3 regions of the Leptolyngbya sp. GGD genome follow, and region 2 is predicted to be linked to each of the others. Evidence: predicted binding sites of a transcription regulator. Region 2 holds the regulator's gene; each other region holds the start of a gene.
The links. Region 2 encodes NtcA, which controls nitrogen genes in cyanobacteria. Its sites were predicted from a motif close to TTTGTANNNNNNNNTACAAA; they were not measured.
Positions count from the first base shown of each region.

Region 1 (4,154 bases), on a different contig from region 2:
ATGCCTAAGATTGAACCGCATTTCGAGGAAGAACGCACCGCAGTTGTGTGACGGTTTCGTTCAACTTTCCTAACTCTAACCGACCGTTCATCACCTCGACCAAAGTTTGGTTCATCAGCAGGCGAAATCCCAGAGAAGGTGGGTCTAAATCTTTTGGAGCTTCGGTTTTGAGCAGATCGATCGCTTCTCGCCATACCTCGATCGGTCGCTGATCTTCTAGCTCAATCACTGCAAATTCGGATTCTATGTGAGCTGAGAGCTTGAGCGTGCCTTCCTGCATTGTTGCGATCGCGCTACTGATCAAACTGACTAAAATCTGCTCTAGCGTTTTGCGATCGACAAACACATCCAGATCGGGTTCTGGTAACACGATTTGAAATCGCAAATTCCGGTTTTCTGCTAATAGATGCGTTAAAGAAAATACATTGTCAAACACATCACTGACGGAAACAGACTGAAAGTCTAATGGGCTGGTTCCATATTCGACTTTAGAAACATGGATGACTTCATCCAATAATTTCACGAGCTTTAAAGCGGATAGGTTCGCCTGTTCAATAAATTCGCGCTCCTCTTCAGGCGATTCGCAGAGATCGCCTAGAACTAATTGCTGCGAACCGATTAATCCACTTAAGGGCGATCGTAACTCGTGGGAAGTGCGGGCTAAAAATCCTGCCTTGAATTGCGCAAGTTCGAGTGCGGATTGATACGCCAATTCCAATGTGCGATCGAGAGTAGAGGATGCGACTTTAGACGATCGCTTCGCCCACCAACCCCCCACAAATCCAATTCCCAAGCCGCCAGCTAGCCAAACCAAATTCATCCAACTCATCGTTCTGGATTGCAAAAAGAAAGTCTTTATCACTCTAAACGACTTCACCCATTGCACTCGAAATCCTGACACCGAATTGATTTGTAACCAAATCAAACCAATTTAGTATCAGGATCTCATTTTTTCTAGAAACGTCGCAGATCTAACAAATCTCTAGCTTGAGCGAGACTGCTAAGCCGTTTTACCAACGACCCCTTCTACGAGCCAGTTCATCGATTCAAGCTCGATCGCAGTTGTCGCATAGTCTTTTCCAGCAGGGACAACCTCTTTACCCGTATTATCTTTGAGTCCGCCTTTGTAAATGACTAGCGAACCCGCCTTCATTTTGTCCCTCGCGGCTTCGGCGTCCTTCTTCGCAGTCTCAGACACCGCCGGTCCAAATGCCGAAATCTTCACAAATCCATCCTTATATCCGCCGCGCAGCAAATGCGGAATCCCTCCATTCATCAAGGTTTTACCTTCTTGAATCATCTTGACGTAATCGGAATACACCTTCGTCCAATCCCACTCTGCACCCGTCAGATAGCCTTTCGGCGCAAGTGCTGCCTGATTGGCGTGATAGCCAGACGTAAACGCCCCGCGTTTCTCTGCCGTTTCTATCACAACTTTCGGACTGTCTACATGGCAAGTAATCACATCTGCCCCTTGGTCAATCAAACTGTTGGTCGCTTCCGCTTCTTTTACTGGCAAAGACCAGTCCCCGGTAAAAATCACCTGGGTTGTAATTGTTGGCTTAACGCTTCGCGCTCCCAGGGTAAAACTATTGATGTTGCGAAGCACTTGTGGAATTGGTTTTGCTGCCACAAAACCTAACTTTCCGGTTTTGCTCATATGCCCGGCAACCACGCCTGCAACATACTGCGCTTCATCAATGTAACCAAAATAGCTGCCGACATTTTTGGGATGCTTGGCTGCATCATACATTGCGCCACAGTGGAAAAATTGTACTTCTGGATAATCGGTGGCGAGTTTAAGAATATGCGGGTCAAAATAGCCGAATGAGGTGGGAAACAGAACGGTTGCTTTGTCCTGCTCGATCATGTTCCGCATTGCTTCTTGTACTTCGGTCGTTTCAGGCACGCTGGCTTGATCGACGACTTTCACACCTTGGACACCTTCTTTTCCCTGGAAGTGGGCTTGATTATAGCCAAAATCGTCTTTAGGACCGACGTAGATAAACCCCATTACAAGTTCTTTGCCTGCGGCGGGGCTGCTACTGGATGTTGAAGAATCGTTCGCTGGGGTACAGCCAACCCAGAGCTTTGAAGTTGCACCAAATGCCCCAGTCGCTAACAATCCGCGTATGACTTGGCGGCGGGAAATGCGCGATCGCGGTGAATCCTGACTGCTCATCGTTCCTCCTCACAGAAGTTAATTGCCATCGTATTGAAATCGATTTTTCTGCTCGCTTTTGTATTGTTCAACACGTATCTTGCGATGCCTGAGCAGAGGCTCACGCGATCGCAGAAATCAATGCTGTCGAATCGGCAACCGCCCCAAACACACCGCCCTGCATTTTGACCATGTTCAGCGCGGCTAGATGGTTGCCATAGTCCGTTGCACCCGTACAATCGGACAGTAACAAACATTCATATCCTCGATCGTTGGCATCTCTCATGGTTGTATGCACACAGACATCAGTGGTAATGCCGGACAGGATCAAGTTTTGTATGCCTTTACGGTGCAAAACCAAATCGAGATCAGTGGCATAAAATGATCCTTTTCCGGGTTTATCAATGATCACTTCTCCGGGTAATGGAGCGAGTTCAGGAATAATCTCCCAACCTGACTCTCCTCGAACCAAAATTCGCCCACAAGGTCCTGGATCGCCAATTCCGGCTCCGATTTGTTGCGATCGCCAGCGTTTATTTTCTGGCAAATCTGAGAGATCCGGGCGATGTCCTTCGCGAGTGTGCAGAATTGTGTAATTCAGGTCTCGCATCACTTTGAGGAGGTTCCGAATCGGTTCGATCGGGGCGCGCGTCAGAGACAGGTCATAGCCCATCTTGTCCACATAACCGCCCTTACCGCAGAAATCTGTCTGCATATCAATCACAATCAGAGCCGTATTCTCAGGGCGTAAATCGCCATTGAATGGATATTGATAAGGCTCAGCCTCTACATACCGTCCCATGATTTAACCTCTGGTGACTGAAGTTGGTAATTCTTCGCCTTGATACGATCGCGTTGGCGCGTCAAATCCGCAGCTTGTGCCATCGGTGTGAATCACTTCATCTTCCCAAGGCAGGCGATACGATTCATTCACCAAGTCTTTCATGTAGGTGTAGGGGCAATCCTGTGCTCCGCCTTTCACCGCGACATAGCCGCGATGCCCAAATTGGTAAATATTGTTTTCGACGCTCCAGTGTCTCCGAGCTTCTCGCACCAGATCGGGACGCAATTCGGCTGTGATAATTTCATCCGGTCGATGGCTGCCCATCACTAATGGCATTCCGTCGAAATTGACAAACATACCTTCGCCCATCGAGTCAAATGTGCCATCTGTGCCGCACATACACACAGATGCGGTGTAGATCAGATTACAAAACGCATTCGCCTGGTTGGTAATTTGCCAACTGTGGCGGATTGGAGCGGTATATCCTGCGGTACGAATCATGATTTCCGCACCCTTGTAAGCACATTCGCGCGCCATTTCTGGGAACATGCCGTCGTGGCAGATAATTAACGCGAGCGTGCTGCCATTCGGTCCTTCACAGACCGGAATTCCTAGATTTCCAGGTTCCCAAGGCTCAACCGGAACCCAAGGATGCAGTTTCCGGTAGTAGAGTTTCAATTCGCCTTGGTCGTCGATAATGATGCCGCTATTGTAGGGATTGCCGTGTGGGTTGTACTCCATGATCGAGAAGCATCCCCAAATGCGATTTTCTCGGCAGGCGGCTTGGAAGGCTTGAACTTCTGGACCATCGATTCGGCACATAATTTTTGGATTTGTGTCCATCGAGAGTCCGTGTAGGGAATACTCTGGAAAGACGACTAAATCCATACTGGGCATATTACGACGGGCTTTGCTGACCATTTGGCAAATGCGATCGGTCTGAGCCGCAAGATCGTCGGGCGTGACAACATTTGGAAGCTGTAGCTGCACCAGTCCCAATACAACACCCTTTGGAGATTTATTCAATCCACCTAAACCACTCATGCACTTTGCCCTCAAGACTCAACTGATTGTCAGCTTTATCACATTTGGTTGAGGGCGATTCGTACTTTGGAATACCGTTTTGCTCCGTTCCATCGATTCGCACAGTTTGCGCGATCGCTCCACCCCTAAGACGCAGAATGCCGAACGGATATTTGAATCAGCGAC
Region 1 covers NZ_JAPQKE010000005.1:95,232-99,385, reverse strand. The annotation lists gene OU814_RS22325 (serine/threonine protein kinase) at 1-2, opposite strand, end outside; gene OU814_RS22320 (sensor histidine kinase) at 5-829, opposite strand; gene OU814_RS22315 (BMP family ABC transporter substrate-binding protein) at 1,001-2,182, opposite strand; gene biuH (biuret amidohydrolase) at 2,283-2,963, opposite strand; gene OU814_RS22305 (formamidase) at 2,967-3,989, opposite strand; gene OU814_RS22300 (sensor histidine kinase) at 4,147-4,154, opposite strand, start outside.
Region 1: the regulator NtcA is predicted to act here: its motif matches at 2,240-2,259, upstream of OU814_RS22315 (BMP family ABC transporter substrate-binding protein).

Region 2 (4,154 bases):
CGACGATCGTCCGGCTCACCATCGGTAATGACTAAAATGGTTTCTCCAGTTTTGCTCTGCCCTGTGGCTTTGCGGCGAAAATAATCTTCGGTGGCATCCCGCAACACTGCTGCCAGATTGGTCGAGCCAACCGGATCGTTTTCCATAAAAATCTGTGCGACTTTGCTCGTCGTCACATTCTCGTACCGTCTGAATCGGCTAGAAAACGTATAAACCGTAATACCGTCGGGATCAAACTGTTCGCATTTGCGCGCCAGTGCCAGCGTTGATTCTTGGGCTGCTTCCCAACGACTGCCGCCCCCAATTTGATCATTGGTAGACATACTGCCACTTTTATCCAAAATCAAGGTGTAGTCTCGATTTTGCAAAGTTTCAAAATTGGGCACGGCACATCTCCTATCGTCTAATTGCTATCCAGCACTGGGCTTCGATCCCGTCATCCCCATAATTTCGTAGCCTGCATCGACGTAGATCACCTGACCCGTGATCCCGCTTGATAAGTCACTACAGAGAAATGCTGCGGTATTCCCGACTTCGATCTGCGTCACAGTTCGACGTAACGGCGCAACTTCTTCAACGTGGTGAATCATATCGAGAATGCCACCGACTGCCGAGGAAGCCAATGTCCGAATCGGACCTGCTGAAATCGCATTGACTCGAATATTGTTCTGCCCTAACTCATTTGCGAGGTAGCGCACGTTCATTTCCAATGCTGCCTTGGCAATTCCCATGACGTTATAGTTCGGGATGACTTTCACACCACCGAGGTAAGTCAGCGTCACGATACTACCGCCTTCGCTCATTAGAGGTTTTGCGGCTCCAGCTAGTTGCACCAGCGAGTAAGAACTGATATCCAACGCCAGCGAATAACCCGCGCGCGACGTTTTGGAGAAATCGCCGGATAAATCATCTTTGCTAGCAAATGCGAGACAGTGGATCAGAATATCCAACTTGCCCCATTTGTCTTTCACGGTATTGAATGCGCTCTCAATCTGTGCGTCATCTTGCACGTTCAAAGGCAAGAACAAACTGGGATTGAGCGGCTCGGTCAAGTCGGCAACTTTCTTTTCCGCTTTGCCGGTTGCATCCGGTAGATAGGTGATGCCAATATTTGCGCCTGCTTTGTGTAGCTGCTGAGCGATGCCCCATGCGATCGAGCGGTTGTTCGCGATTCCCGTTACAAGTGCGTTCTTTCCAGTCAGGTCTAGCATGGTCTTCTACCGTGTAAAGCATTTATGAGGATAGCAGAAAGGGATCCCTCTCGAACTGCTCTTCGCTGACGCGATCGTCCCAAGCTTGGCGGATCGAGAATCGAATTGCGTCATTTCTCAGTTCGGTTTTTCTGCCAGCGAATCCTCTCTGATTCTGGTTCGGAATCCTTCATGATTCCTTAATGCCTCGCCCTAGAATATTCGTGCTTTCACGGTATGATCTGTGGAAATTATTGGGTCTGCCCAGAAGATTCCAGTAGATCGACTCGAAATTGCGCCTTCTTCTTAGAGAATTTACTGAGTTTTCTGAAGATCAAAGCGAAATTGTAGTTTACGACACTAAAACAGATCATAGACTCAGTTTTAGTGGTCTAAAGTCATCGATTGCTTACATAGACTGTTAGACTTCCCAGCTTCACTCGATACGACAAGGAAAGAAATGGTAGTGACCAAGGATAAACCGCTTGCAGCGATGTTTCGTCAGATTGGAGGGGGAGCATATCCTCCTGTTGTAGAGACGTTTGAACGCGGTAAGACCATCTTCTTTCCGGGCGATCCGGCGGAGCGGGTCTACTTTCTCGTCAAGGGTGCGGTTAAACTCTCACGGGTGTACGAGGCAGGAGAAGAAATTACCGTCGCGCTGCTTCGAGAAAATAGTGTGTTCGGGGTGCTTTCTCTGATCACAGGACAACGTGCCGATCGCTTTTATCACGCAGTTGCCTTCACCCCTGTCGAATTGCTGTCTGTTCCGATCGAACAAGTTGAAAAAGCGCTCAAAGACAATCCCGAACTCTCGATGCTGATGCTGAAAGGCTTGTCGTCGAGAATCTTACAAACTGAAATGATGATCGAAACGCTGGCGCACCGAGATATGGGATCGCGTCTTGTTAGTTTCCTCCTGATTCTGTGTCGTGACTTTGGTGTGCCCTCACAAGAGGGGATCATGATTGATCTCAAACTGTCTCACCAAGCGATCGCTGAAGCAATCGGCTCGACTCGCGTCACAGTCACCCGCTTACTGGGCGATTTGCGTCAGGACAAAATGATCTCAATTCACAAGAAAAAAATAACCGTTCATAATCCGGTAACGCTTAGTCAACAATTTACCTAATTCGATTAGAATTCAGTCCTGAGTGACTCACGCGAATCATAGAGCGAGCAGTCATAATGAAAGGCAAAGTCTGAAAGTGCCCTTAGAGTGCAGTATGTCTAGGGGTTTGTGGGAGCGTCATGTCCGATGTCGGGCTAATTCTAATTTTGGTGGTGTTGGTGTTAGGAGGGGTGATCGCGACAGTCGGCGATCGCTTAGGAACGCGCGTGGGAAAAGCCCGCCTCAGCTTGTTCAATCTCCGTCCCAAACAAACAGCAGTTGTCGTGACGATTTTGACGGGCACGCTGATTTCTGCCTCTACGTTAGGCGTTTTACTGCTTGCCAGTCGCACCTTTCGAGAGATGGTGTTGAACTTCGGGCGAATTCAAGCCGATTTGCGGGCGACAAATCGTGACCTCGATAAAGTCACGGCTGATCTCAAAACCACAGATCAGCGAAAAGCTGAGGTTGAGAAAGATCTAGAGCAAGCGCGATCGGAACGTGCCCAAATTGAGGAATATCTCAAGCGCCTCAATGCCAATCTTCAAGTTTCAGTCGCTCGACAACGAGAAACCGATGCCCAACTTCGCAGGACAGAAGCGCAGCGAGATCTCACCCGCAATCAGCTAGAAACAGTTTCTCAGCAAGCACTTTCGCTCCGCAACGAAATCAATCAGCTGGAATCTGAGCAGCAGGCGTTAATTGAACAACGGGATCAGGTGAAAGCCCAAATTGCGGAACGAGATGCGCAAATTGCGGAACGAACTGCCCTGATTGAAAAGCGCGATCGCGAAATTAATGAGCGCGATCAAGTCATTGCTCAACGCGAAGCAGAATTGAAAACCCTGGAACAGCAGAGAGCTTTTCTCGTGGCAGCCGTTCAGCAGATTCAGCAAGATGTGGAACAGATTCGCCGAGGTGATCTGGCAATTTTTCGGACACAAGTGCTGTCTTCAGGCGTTGTGCGCGTCGTCGAACAAGGTGGAGCCAAAGCAGCGGTCGATCAATTACTGCAATTGGCAAATCAGACCGCGATCGAGTCGCTTCGCCTGGGGCAGAACAATCAGCAAATTGTGCAAATCCCGATTGCGGAAGTGCAAAACCTCATTCAGCAAATTCAAGATGGTAAAGATTATCTGGTGCGGGTGCAAGCCGGGGCAAATTATGTTCTCGGTGACGACCGAGGCGTTGTCGTGAATATGAGTGCGGTGCCGAATCAGGTTGTCTTTTTAGCAGGAGATACGATCGCGACTCAAACGCTGGAACCGTCTAAACTGTCCCCCCAGGATTTTCAGAAAACCTTACAAGACCTAATTGCAGCTTCTAATGCCCGTGCCCGTGTCGCAGGGGTGATGAATGACAGACTAGAGGTTGAGAAACTGTTGAGTCTGGGATCTTTTATCGATCAGCTTCGCCGCTATCCGAATTCGATTGAATTGCGGGCAGTTGCATCGGATGTGACTTACACAGCGGGACCGCTCAAAATAGAATTAGTAGCGGTGCAGGATGGGCAGGTTGTGCTGCGGGCATCGAATTAGCAATCTGTAGACAGAACAACGGCAAGAGGTGAGTATGGCGGAACAGCCCGTTATTCTGGGATTTGATCCAGGGCGACAAAAATGCGGAGTCGCAGTGATGGGAGTCGATCGCCGAATTTATTATCATCAAGTGATCTCGTCTGAAGAGACGATTTCGACGATCGCATCTCTGAGGAGTCAGTTTCCGATTTCGCTGTTGGTCATGGGTGATCAGACTTCTTCTAAAACCTGGCGACAGAAGTTAGAGACTGATCTTAGTGAGCCGATGCGAATTATCACCGTCGATGAGCGCAATAGTTCGCTAGAGGCGCGCGA
Region 2 covers NZ_JAPQKE010000001.1:656,790-660,943, reverse strand. The annotation lists gene OU814_RS03150 (vWA domain-containing protein) at 1-386, opposite strand, end outside; gene fabI (enoyl-ACP reductase FabI) at 411-1,211, opposite strand; gene ntcA (global nitrogen regulator NtcA) at 1,651-2,322, shown strand; gene OU814_RS03135 (DUF3084 domain-containing protein) at 2,442-3,839, shown strand; gene OU814_RS03130 (resolvase) at 3,874-4,154, shown strand, end outside.

Region 3 (4,154 bases), on a different contig from region 2:
CCGCCCGTTTTTATCATGGATATTTTGTCACTTGGTTGGGTCGCGCTTTTATCCGTTTTTACCTTCTCGATCGCAATGGTCGTTTGGGGACGCAATGGCTTCTAATGCCTAGTTTCCAGCCCGTGGTCAACACGCTGCGGGCACTGAAAATCTAGAACTTTGAGATCCGATCGTGGAATTTACAGTTTTTAACACACTGGTGCTTGTCGCGTTTGGTCTTCTCATAGCCATCACTGGTGGCGTTGGCTATATCACCATTGCAGATTGGCGCGATCGTCGCCGTCGCGAACAAGAGAAAAAACCAACGAGCAAACGACGCTAACACACCCTCAATTGACTTCAAAGCTCCCAAATCGGGGACAGAGAGGACAAAAGCTGCACACTAGCAAAGCGAGTTGCTACCGCATATCAAAAGGCTCTAGGATTTCAACTCCTAGAGCCTTTTAAGTAAATCATCCCTGTAACCGCATCTTATTCAACTCGAGTCATCATGAACCCTGCGGTAACCTCTTCACCGTAGCCTTCTTCACCATGCTCATGAATATCTACACCCTGAAACTCAGCATCTGGGTGGACTCGCAATCCACCAAAGACTGCGCTCAGGACTTTCAGAATCACGATCGTTCCTAGCGCTGCCAAGACATAAGTGATGGCTACCGCTTCAATCTGCGTCAACACCTGGGTTGCATTCCCTGCCAGCAACCCATCTGCACCAGCCGAGTTGACTGCTTTAGTCGCAAAAATACCAGTTAAGATCGCACCAATTGTTCCACCCACACCATGCACTGGGAATGTATCCAGCGAATCATCAAACTGGAGCTTCGCTTTCAAACTCACAGCAAAGAAGCAAGCCGTTGCAGTGATTGCCCCAATCAGCAAAGCTGCAACGGGAGTCACAAATCCCGCAGCCGGAGTAATTCCAACTAATCCAGCAACTGCGCCTGTGGCAATCCCAACGGCGGTCGGCTTGCCACGTAAGATCCATTCCAAAATCACCCAGACTAAACCTGCTGCTGAGGCAGAAGTTGTCGTTGCCACGAATGCAACTGTCGCTAATGAGCCAGAGGCTAAAGCACTGCCGCCATTAAAGCCAAACCACCCAAACCACAGCAATCCAGCTCCTAACAAAATGTAAGGAACGTTATGCGGTGCAGCAGGCTGATTGGGGTACGTTTTGCGCGGACCTAAGACCCAAGCTGCAACCAGTGCTGACACACCAGAACTGATGTGAACAACGGTTCCGCCTGCAAAGTCCAAAGCACCCAAGCCACCATATAAGCCCAAAAATCCGCCTTTCGCCCAAACCATGTGAGCGAAAATCGGATACAAAATTCCAGACCATAACACAATGAACCAGAAATAAGCTTTGAAGCTAATCCGTTCAACGATCGCACCCGAAATCAAAGCAGGCGTGATAATGGCAAACATCGCCTGATAAATCATGAACGTTTGGTGCGGGATCGTTCCGGCATAGGAAACAACCGCATCGGGCTGGCTGCCCGCTAGATATCCTGTCGTTTCTAGACCCACACCGTTCAAGAACAACCACTGTAGCCCGCCGATAAACGGAGTTCCAGGTGCAAACGAAAGACTATAACCCCACAGAATCCAACTGGTTCCAACAATACCCATGAGAATAAAGCTCATCATCATGGTATTGAGAACATTCCGAGACCGAACAAAACCGCCATAGAAAAACGCTAAACCCGGAGTCATCAGCAGCACGAGGGCAGCCGAAATCAACATAAAGGCTGTATCAGCTTGGCTAGCTGCCTGATCGGCGGCAGCTTTTGCAGCTTCAGCCGTCACAGGCTCAGCAAGAGCAGTACCCATCAACGGAATACTAAACAGCGCGATCGTGGTGAGCGCTGTCCACATGATTTTTTTCAACACTGGCTTCAAACCTTCAACGCCAATAAAGAACTCATCTTCAGACTTCCGTTAGGCTGTAAATACAGAAACCATTGGAAATCCGAATGATTGCTATTGGATTGCACCAAAATTGAAAGGCTCATTCTGTAATTGAAATTACACTTTTGCGATCGAGAAAGCCTTAATCCCAGCAGACCCTAAGTTTCATCACTAGGGAGGATGTTTCTTAAAAGATTATGTGAATTCCTAATAGATTCATCGGACTTAACAAAGTGCAAAAAGAGCGCTCTCCAAATTGGAGAGCGCTCTTCGCAGAATCTTAGATTAGACCTTTCAAGTCATTAATACTTGGTCGGTTCAGATGAACTGCTGGGGTAGTTACTAGAAGAGCCAAAAGCACTTTCCTTAGCAAATCCTGCATAAGCTTCCATACCGTGCTCGCTGATATCCAAACCTTCCAGTTCTTCTTCAGAGGTCACACGGATACCCAAAGTAGACTTCAGCAAAATCCAGAAGATGCTGGAAACCAAGACTGTAAAGCCGCCTACTGATAAGACTCCAACCAGCTGATACCAAAACTGCTCAATACCGCCACCAAACAGCAATCCAGCTTTGGGAGCAGGAGTTGCACCAAAAGCATCAGCTTGGCTGAATAATCCGAGCGCCAGCGTTCCCCAGACACCGTTCACTAAGTGAACTGCGATCGCACCTACTGGGTCATCGATTTTCAACTTATCAAAGAACCCAACGGCGAATACAACTAAAATACCGCCAATCGCACCGATGATCGCAGAAGAAGGAACGCTAATCCAAGCACAGGGTGCTGTAACAGCGACCAATCCAGCCAGCAGACCATTGATGGTCATCGTCAAGTCAGGCTTGCCTAAAATTGCCCATGCAACTACCGTTGCCGCGATCGCACCAAATGCGCCACCTGTGTTCGTTGTCAAAGCAATATGAGCAATCAAAGAACCATTCCCAACGCTCATCGTTGAGCCGGGGTTAAATCCGAACCAACCCAACCAGAGAATCAAAGCACCCAAGGTTGCAATACTGAGATTGTGAGGCGGAATCGCATTTGCAGAACCATCTGCATTGTATTTACCAATTCTTGCACCGAGGAAAGAAGCGCCCATCAGAGCCGCCCAACCCCCAACTGCGTGTACGACCGTCGAACCTGCAAAATCGTAGAATCCGAGAGTTGCTAGCCAGCCACCGCCCCAGATCCAGTGACCTGTAATGGGGTAAGCAATCCCAACCAACAGTAAGCTAAACAGCAAGAAGTCGATGAATTTGATCCGCTCAGCAACAGCACCCGACACGATCGTCGCTGCTGTTCCAGCAAACACCAACTGGAAGAAGAACTTCGCAGCCAGAGGAACGCCTGCCCAGCTAATGGCTTTGAAGATTCCTTGGTAAGCGTCACCTGTTACTGGGCTGCTGTCTGTACCCGTTAAGAAAAATCCGCCGCTTGCGCCAATCCAGCCGTTTCCGTTACTGAACATCAAGCCAAACCCGATCGCCCAAAATGCCACTGTAGACAGCGCAAAGACAATCAAGTTTTTCGCAAGCACGTTTACCGCATTTTTCTGTCGGCACATGCCAGTTTCGAGCATACAGAAGCCCGCATTCATGAAGAACACTAGGCATCCTGCAATCATTACCCACATGGTATCTAGACCAATTTTTAGGTCTGCGGTTGCAGTCGCAACACTTTCAACAGTAGGTGGGGTTTGGGCAACAGCCGCATAGCTCCAAAGTCCAACGATCGCGACTGTGATCGGAATTGACATTTGCCAACCGAGAGACAACTTGCTCACTGTTCTGAGCAGTGCTTCCCAGGATTTAAGCAAGGCAGGCTTCCGCTTGCGAACTTGCGATTTTTGCTTCAACGATGCTCTTAACACCATGACACGAAATTCCTAATGTAAATAAACCAATGCGAAATTGACCTGCTGGCATGAGAGCGTTACACCATTCCAGCAAGTAAAAGTTGTCTTGCAGTCGGGCAATGCAATTCCTGAATCCCGAAACCCTCCACTACTTGGCAATCAGTGCCGCGATCGAGGACGAGTTAGGTCTCTATGATTCAGCTGCCACAAGGTCGGTACGTCGTTTGAGGTACTGAAATATACGACGAAGTGGGGGCATGTCACATAGCTAAAGAAACAGAATCTTTAGATGAGATGAAGTCAAATTTCGTTGATTGAGTCATGTGATTCTGTATCTCAGATTACAAATGCTCAATTCTAGAGAGAGATTCCCAGAGAAAAATAGGGGGA
Region 3 covers NZ_JAPQKE010000004.1:310,395-314,548, reverse strand. The annotation lists gene petN (cytochrome b6-f complex subunit PetN) at 16-105, shown strand; gene OU814_RS20670 (hypothetical protein) at 173-322, shown strand; gene OU814_RS20665 (ammonium transporter) at 472-1,878, opposite strand; gene OU814_RS20660 (ammonium transporter) at 2,214-3,782, opposite strand.
Region 3: the regulator NtcA is predicted to act here: its motif matches at 1,884-1,903, upstream of OU814_RS20665 (ammonium transporter).